Regions from separate parts of the Terrabacter ginsenosidimutans genome, predicted to be linked through region 2. Evidence: predicted binding sites of a transcription regulator. Region 2 holds the regulator's gene; the other holds the start of a gene.

Region 1 (3,582 bases), on a different contig from region 2:
TAGTCGGGCGTCGTGGCGACGAAGACCTTGTCGCCGTCGACCTTGTGGGTCAGGACGTCGGGGCCCACGCCCGCGGTCTCCATGAGGCGGCTGACGAGCTCGTCGGCGCGCTTGGCGTCGCTCGAGACGACCTTGGCTCCGATGGTGGGGACGTCGGACTTGAGGTCCTGGTCGGGCATCGCGAGGGTGAACGAGCTGCCGAGCAGGACCTTGAGGTCGCCGGGCAGCTTCATGCCGAGCTGCTGCTCGACCTCCCCGATCGGGTCGGACCCGCCGTCGGCGGACGCCAGGCTCTCGATCTGCTTCTTCAGCTGGGGCCACGCTCCGTCGATCATCTTGTCGGCGCCCGAGACGTTGACGGCCGCCAAGGTGTCGGCCGGCAGGGAGGCCATCTCGCCACCGTTGCCCTTGACCGAGGTGGTCGCGTCGCCGCCACGCACGACGCCCGCCATCTCGACGTAGTCCGCGTCGAAGCGCAGCGCCGCCGCGACCCGGCCCTTGGCACTGACCGCCGGGACGGCGCCCAGGGCCGACGTGCCACCCAGCTTCTGGATCTCCTTGAGGCCCGACCCCATGTCGAACCAGGCTGACATGATGCCCTGCTCGCCGAGGGCGTTCATGTCCTCGTTGAAGGTGGCGTTCTGGGCCAGCGAGCCCTTGTCGACGGCGGCGAGCGTGGCGTCGCCGACACCGGGCGGCGTGATGATGGCGTAGCCGTTCTTCATCCGCAGCTCGGTGTCGCCGTTCTTGTCGCAGGCGAAGAGCCTGGTCAACGTGTCCTTGGCAGCCGTCTCGTCCTTGACCTGGATTGCGATGGCGACGTTCGGGGCGTCCGACGTGCCTCCGGGGCGGATGGCGGCGCCGGCGCGGTCTCCGAGCCAGGGCGCGATGTCGTCGTCGTAGCTGAACTTCGCGACGCAGCCGTTGCTGGAGTCCTTCGAGGCCAGCTCCCAGAGCTTCTTGCGCGGGTCGTCGCTGCCGAGGGTGTCCTTGACCTGGGGCAGCTTGCCGAGGAAGCGCACGGCAGCGATCTTCTGGCCGGCGGACGGGTCGATGTCGAGGCGGAAGTAGGCGTAGGCGTCGCCGGGCAGCACCTCGGCGGGCTGGGAGCCTCCGCCGCTCAGCGTCTGGAAGGCGAACGCGCCCGCCCCGCCGAGGACGAGCGCGGTGACGACACCGCCGACAAGCAGCCCGGTGCGCTTGCGACCGCCGCCCGGCGTGGGCTGCGGCTCGTCGGAGAGGGTGACCTCGCCGGGGACGGTCTGGGGCGCCCCTGCGGGCGTCGGGTAGGCGTAGGGCTGGCTCGCCCCGTTCGTGGGCTCGGTCATGGTGGTGCTCCCCTGAAGAGTTCGGCGTCCGCACGACGTCGCGCAGGACGAGAGGACGATACCGGCAGAGGCGGACGTGCGTGGCCGGATCGGACAACGCTCCGACGACAGGTTCGCGAGGAACGGTTCCGGCCGACCGGGTGGCACACTGCTGGGGTGCGGATCAGTCACTTCTGGACCTTGATGGACGACGAGTTCGGCGCGGCGTATGCCGGGTCGCTCGCCCGCGACCACGTGCTGGGCGCGCTGGGCAACCGCACCGTCGTGCAGGCCCTCGCCGACGGTGAGGCGCCGCGGGCTGTCTGGGAGGCGTTGTGCACCGACATGGACGTGCCGCCCGAGCGTCGGCTCGGTCGGGACACCCGAGTGGCCCGAGGCGCCCAGGGCGGTCAGGCCGCCCGCTGACGACTCCGGTGTACCGGCGTGTCGTATCGACTTCGAACACCTGTTCGGTACTGTTCTCCACAGGTCCTGCGCCACCACCCGCATCGTCCACAGGCCGTCTCGTGGTCCACCTGATGTCGGCGCCGGCACCTAGCGTCTGACCCGACAGCGAATCTCTGGACGAGCCGTCGCCCGGGTCGAAGGTAGACGACCGCAGCGCAGACGGCAGATAGGTGACCGACATGGCATCGGTGCAGGCGAAGGACAAGGACAAGGCCCTCTCCTCGGTGATGGGTCAGATCGAGAAGAGCTACGGCAAGGGCGCGGTGATGCGCCTCGGTGACGACGTACGTGCGCCGATCGAGGTCATCCCCACCGGGTCGATCGCCCTCGATGTCGCCCTCGGCATCGGCGGTCTGCCGCGTGGCCGTGTCGTCGAGATCTACGGCCCGGAGTCGTCGGGCAAGACGACGGTGGCCCTTCACGCGGTCGCCAACGCGCAGAAGGCGGGCGGGATCGCGGCGTTCATCGACGCCGAGCACGCGCTCGACCCCGACTATGCGCAGAAGCTCGGTGTCGACACCGACGCGCTGCTCGTGTCGCAGCCCGACACCGGTGAGCAGGCGCTCGAGATCGCCGACATGCTGATCCGCTCCGGCGCCATCGACATCATCGTCATCGACTCGGTCGCGGCCCTGGTGCCCCGTGCCGAGATCGAGGGCGAGATGGGTGACAGCCACGTCGGCCTGCAGGCCCGCCTGATGAGCCAGGCGCTGCGCAAGCTCACCGGTGCCCTCAACAACACCGGTACGACCGCGATCTTCATCAACCAGCTCCGCGAGAAGATCGGCGTCATGTTCGGCTCGCCCGAGACGACGACCGGTGGCAAGGCCCTGAAGTTCTACGCCTCGGTTCGACTGGACGTGCGTCGCATCGAGACCCTCAAGGACGGGACCGAGCCGGTCGGCAACCGCACCCGCGTCAAGGTCGTCAAGAACAAGGTCTCGCCGCCGTTCAAGCAGGCAGAGTTCGACATCCTCTACGGCCACGGCATCTCCCGCGAGGGGGGCATCATCGACATGGGGGTCGAGCACGGCTTCGTCCGCAAGGCCGGCGCTTGGTACACCTACGAGGGCGACCAGCTCGGTCAGGGCAAGGAGAACGCCCGCAACTTCCTCAAGGACAACCCCGACCTGGCCGACGAGATCGAGAAGAAGGTCAAGGAGAAGCTCGGCGTCGGGCCGCGTGTCGACCAGCCCGCCGAGGTCTCGGACGTGCCTGTCGACTTCTGATCGTGAGCCGCTCCGAAGAGGAGAGCGTGCAGGGTCGTCTGGCCCGCGCCGCGGCAGCTTTGGCCGAGGCCGAGAGTGCTGCCGGGGTGCGGGCGGGCGCGTCGTCCGACCGGGCCGCCGACCAGCCGTCCGACGAGCCGGATCCCGAGGGCGCCGCGCAGGCTCGGTCGGCGCCGCCGCCCCCCGCAGCGGCCCCTCCGGCTCCGGTCGCGGAAGGACCTTCGTCGGCTCCCGAGCCCCCGTCGTCCGGTGGCCCCGGGCGCCGTGGCCGTGGGTCGCCCAGCAAGCCCCGGACCGGCTGGGGTGCGATCGACCCGGGGGAGCGGCCTGACTGGGCGCCTCCGCCGGAGGACCCGGCGGAGGCCGTCCCCGACGCAGACGCCGAGTCGGTGGCCCGGGCCATCGTCCTGCGACAGCTGAGCATGGCTCCCCGCAGCCGCTCCCAGCTCGAGCGGAAGCTGCGCCAGCGCGGGTGCGAGGACGACGTCGCGGCCAAGGTGCTCGATCGCATGACCGAGGTCGGCCTCGTCGACGACGAGGCGTACGCCCAGATGCTCGTGCGGTCGCGCCAGTCGGAC
Region 2 (3,582 bases):
AGAGCGGCGGCGATCGGCTGCAGCTCGTCCGCGATCGCAATCGTGCGCACCCGCGCGAGGACCTCGGTGATGGACGTGACGTCCTCGCGGAGTGCTGCCGTGTCCACTGCGTAGCGCATGGTGTGCTCCCTTCCCGAGGACTGTCACGCTAGGCCGCTCACCGGGCGGCTCACCGGCGTCATCCACAGGACCTGGCCCCAGGCGCATGAGGGCTGCGTGCTGTGTCGGCGCCCGCTGGACCACCTGCGCTGCAAGGACGCCGGGGACAGCAGGACGCCGCACCCCGGATCAGGGGTACGGCGTCCGGGGCAGGAGCGACGGGGTCGAAGCGCCGCTACCGCCAGCCGCTGAAGGTGGAGCCAACGCGGCAGATCGGGATGGGACGGTCGGTGCGACAGCCGGGAGACGGCCTACGCGATCGACCAGGTCCCCGAGAGCTCGCAGAGAGCTGTGGGGTCAGCGCGCCGGGATGACGAGCTGCTGACCGGCGTGGACCGCGGTGGTGCTGAGACTGTTGGCGACCTGGAGCTCGACGACGCCCTCGGCCGTCGTCAGCTCGGGCAGCTCGCGAGCGGCGACCCCCGAGAGCGTCTGCCCGGACTGCACCGTGACCGTGCGCGGCTCCCCCGTGGCCGAGGCCAGCTGGCCGGCCAACCCGACACCGAGGACGGCGACGACTGCCGCGACGAGCAGGGCCAGGACCACCCGACCGAACCGGGTCAGACGCAGGGGCGGCTGGGTGGCGCGCGCTGCCCGGGCCACCCCTGCCGCCTCAGGCCCGGTCGGCACGAGAACGAGACGGGGCCGTCCGGCCGACAGCGGCCGCTCGGACTCCTCGGTGTGCGGCTGGCGAACGGCCTCGAGGACGATGGCGCTCATGGTGACCTCCCCTTGCTCCTGAACTTGCGAACACATGTTCGATAGAACGTCTGTACGAGTTGTAGCACGTATGTTCGATGAAGTCGAGACACGCATCGAACAGGTGTTTGGCAACTGTGTTCGACCTGCGTAGTCTTTCCTCACACCACAGACCTCACCAGCCACCACTGACACTGGCCTCACATCCAGCGTCACGACGCGGTCTGAAGAGCCGACGAAGGGGACACCATGGGCGTGACCGAGCTTCCCGATCGCGACACCGGCGACGGTCTGACCGTCCGCCAGCGGCGGGTTCTCGAGGTCATCCGCAACTCCGTGGACCGCCGTGGCTACCCGCCGAGCATGCGTGAGATCGGCGACGCGGTCGGCCTGGCCAGCCCGTCCAGCGTCTCCCACCAGCTCAACGCGCTCGTCGCCAAGGGCTACCTCCGGCGTGACCCCAACCGTCCGCGCGCGCTCGAGGTCGTCTCGCCCGACGCGAAGGCGGAGGAGGTCGGCTACCGCGCGGGCGACGCGACGCCGCTGCGCCCGCGGGGCGACCAGTACGACACCGAGACCGACTCCGGCGATGCCCGCCCCGAGGCCTCCTACGTTCCCGTGCTCGGACAGATCGCGGCCGGCGTACCCATCACCGCCGAGGAGGTCGTCGAGGACGTGTTCCCGCTGCCCAAGCAGCTCGTCGGCGAGGGCGACCTCTTCCTGCTCAAGGTCACCGGCGACTCGATGATCGGCGCCGCGATCTGCGACGGCGACTGGGTCGTCGTGCGCCAGCAGCAGCATGCCGACAACGGCGACGTGGTCGCGGCGATGCTCGACAACGAGGCGACGGTCAAGACGTTCAAGCGCAAGGACGGCCACGTGTGGCTCATGCCGCACAACGACGACTTCTCCCCCATCGACGGCGACCACGCCACGATCCTCGGCAAGGTCACGGCGGTGCTGCGCCGCATCTGAGCCCTTCGGCTCCCCATCGACGACGTATGCCGTCGGCGCCCTCCGCGCCGACGGCATCGCCGTGTCCCGGGAGGCGTATCCGACGAGACGGCGAGAGACTCTGAACCGTGAGCCCTGCGAAGGAGACCGCCATGGCACCAGGCCGCACCCGGGACGTCGTGTTCACGTACCGCTACCTGCGGGGCGCGATGATCGCCCTGCTCCTCATGCTGCTGCTCTCGGTCGGCTACCAGTGGTGGTGGGAGACCGGCCACTCGTGCTGGCTCGGCTCGATCAGCGCGTACTACTACACACCGGCACGATCGGTCTTCGTCGGCTCGCTGTGCGCGCTCGGGGCCAGCCTCATCGCCTACAAGGGCCACTCGCCCGAGGAGGACGTGCTGCTCAACTTCTCGGGCTTCATGGCCTTCGTCGTCGCCATGGTCCCCACCGTGCCGGACGCCCGGTGCGGGCCGAACGCCTACACCCAGACCCCGGGCGAGATCGCCGCGGCCGTGCGCAACAACATCTGGTCGCTCGTCGTCGTCGCCGCCGTCGCCGCGCTGGTGGCCGCCTGGCTCAAGCGGGGCGCGATGACGCGCGACCCGTCCGAACGACCCACGGTGCGTTCCGTGGTCGTCTCCGTCGTCTGCGGCGCGGTGCTGCTCGGTGAGCTGACCCTCTTCCTCGCGCTGCGCGACCGCTTCATCGCGCTCAGCCACGGCGTCGCCGCGGGCACCATGGTGGCCGGGGTCATCGCCGTCATGGCCTTCAGCGCACTGCGCGCCGAGGAGCGCCACCGGGGCGCCGACGGCGGGGCTGTCTACAAGCGCACCTACATCGCGATCGCGGTGGCGCTCGCCGCGGCGCTCGGAGTGACGGTCCTCGCCGCCCTCACCGTCAAGGGGTTCGACCACCTCGTCCTCATCGCCGAGGTGATCATCATCGTGCTGTTCGCCGCCTACTGGGGCGTGCAGACCAAGGAGCTGTGGGACCTGCGCGCGAGCGACGGCGCCGACGGCACCGAGGCGCGGCAGACCCACTCCGTGGCCGAGTAGCCCTGCAGGACAGGGGCCGCCGACTCGACCGGACAGTGACCCCGCTCAGTGACCCCGCTCAGTGACCGAGCGCTTGACGCAGGTCCTCCAGGGTCGGGCCGAGGGGCGCGTGCAGACGTAGGCTCGCCTCGGCGTCACCGCGGGTGGCCGAACGCGTGACGATCGCGACCGGCACGTCGCGCTGGTGGGCCCGCCGGACGAAGCGGTAGCCGCTCATCACCGACAGCGACGAACCCAGCACGAGCACCGCCCCAGCGCCCTCGACGAGCGAGAAGCACTGCTCGACAAGCGCTTTGGGCACCGACTCGCCGAAGAAGACGACGTCGGGCTTGACGGTGTCGTGTCCGCAGACGAGACAGCGCGGCGCGTGGAAGGACTCGACGAGCGAGTCGGCGAGCACGATGTCACCATCGGGCCGGACCTGCTCGCCCCACTGCGAACCCACCGTCTGCGCCGCCTCGGCGAACCGCTCCATGAAGCCGGGGTTGGCCTCGGTCATCCTCTCGTGCAAGCCGATTCGCGTGGTGTACTCGCCGCAGGTGAGGCAGACGGCCCGGTCGAGCGACCCGTGGAGCTCGATGACGTCGGTGGCGCCCGAGGCCTGGTGCAGCCCGTCCACGTTCTGGGTGATGATCGGGCCCACGTAGCCCGCGCGCTGAAGGTCGGTGACGACGCGATGGCCCTCGTTGGGCTCGGCGGCGTTGAAGCGCTG

What was found. Region 2 encodes LexA, which represses DNA repair genes until DNA is damaged. Its sites were predicted from a motif close to TCGAACANNTGTTCGA; they were not measured.
Region 1: recA (recombinase RecA) is a predicted target of LexA. The motif match lies at 1,766-1,781, and genes of this name have one in related genera.

Annotation. Positions count from the first base shown of each region.
Region 1 is NZ_BAABDC010000002.1:581,262-584,843, forward strand. Features, by position in the region: gene ABD831_RS08670 (DUF3352 domain-containing protein) at 1-1,328, opposite strand, end outside; gene ABD831_RS08675 (DUF3046 domain-containing protein) at 1,485-1,733, shown strand; gene recA (recombinase RecA) at 1,955-3,004, shown strand; gene ABD831_RS08685 (regulatory protein RecX) at 3,007-3,582, shown strand, end outside.
Region 2 is NZ_BAABDC010000007.1:78,183-81,764, forward strand. Features, by position in the region: gene ABD831_RS17980 (hypothetical protein) at 1-119, opposite strand, end outside; gene ABD831_RS17985 (LysM peptidoglycan-binding domain-containing protein) at 457-879, opposite strand; gene lexA (transcriptional repressor LexA) at 1,108-1,833, shown strand; gene ABD831_RS17995 (hypothetical protein) at 1,941-2,870, shown strand; gene ABD831_RS18000 (Sir2 family NAD-dependent protein deacetylase) at 2,929-3,582, opposite strand, start outside.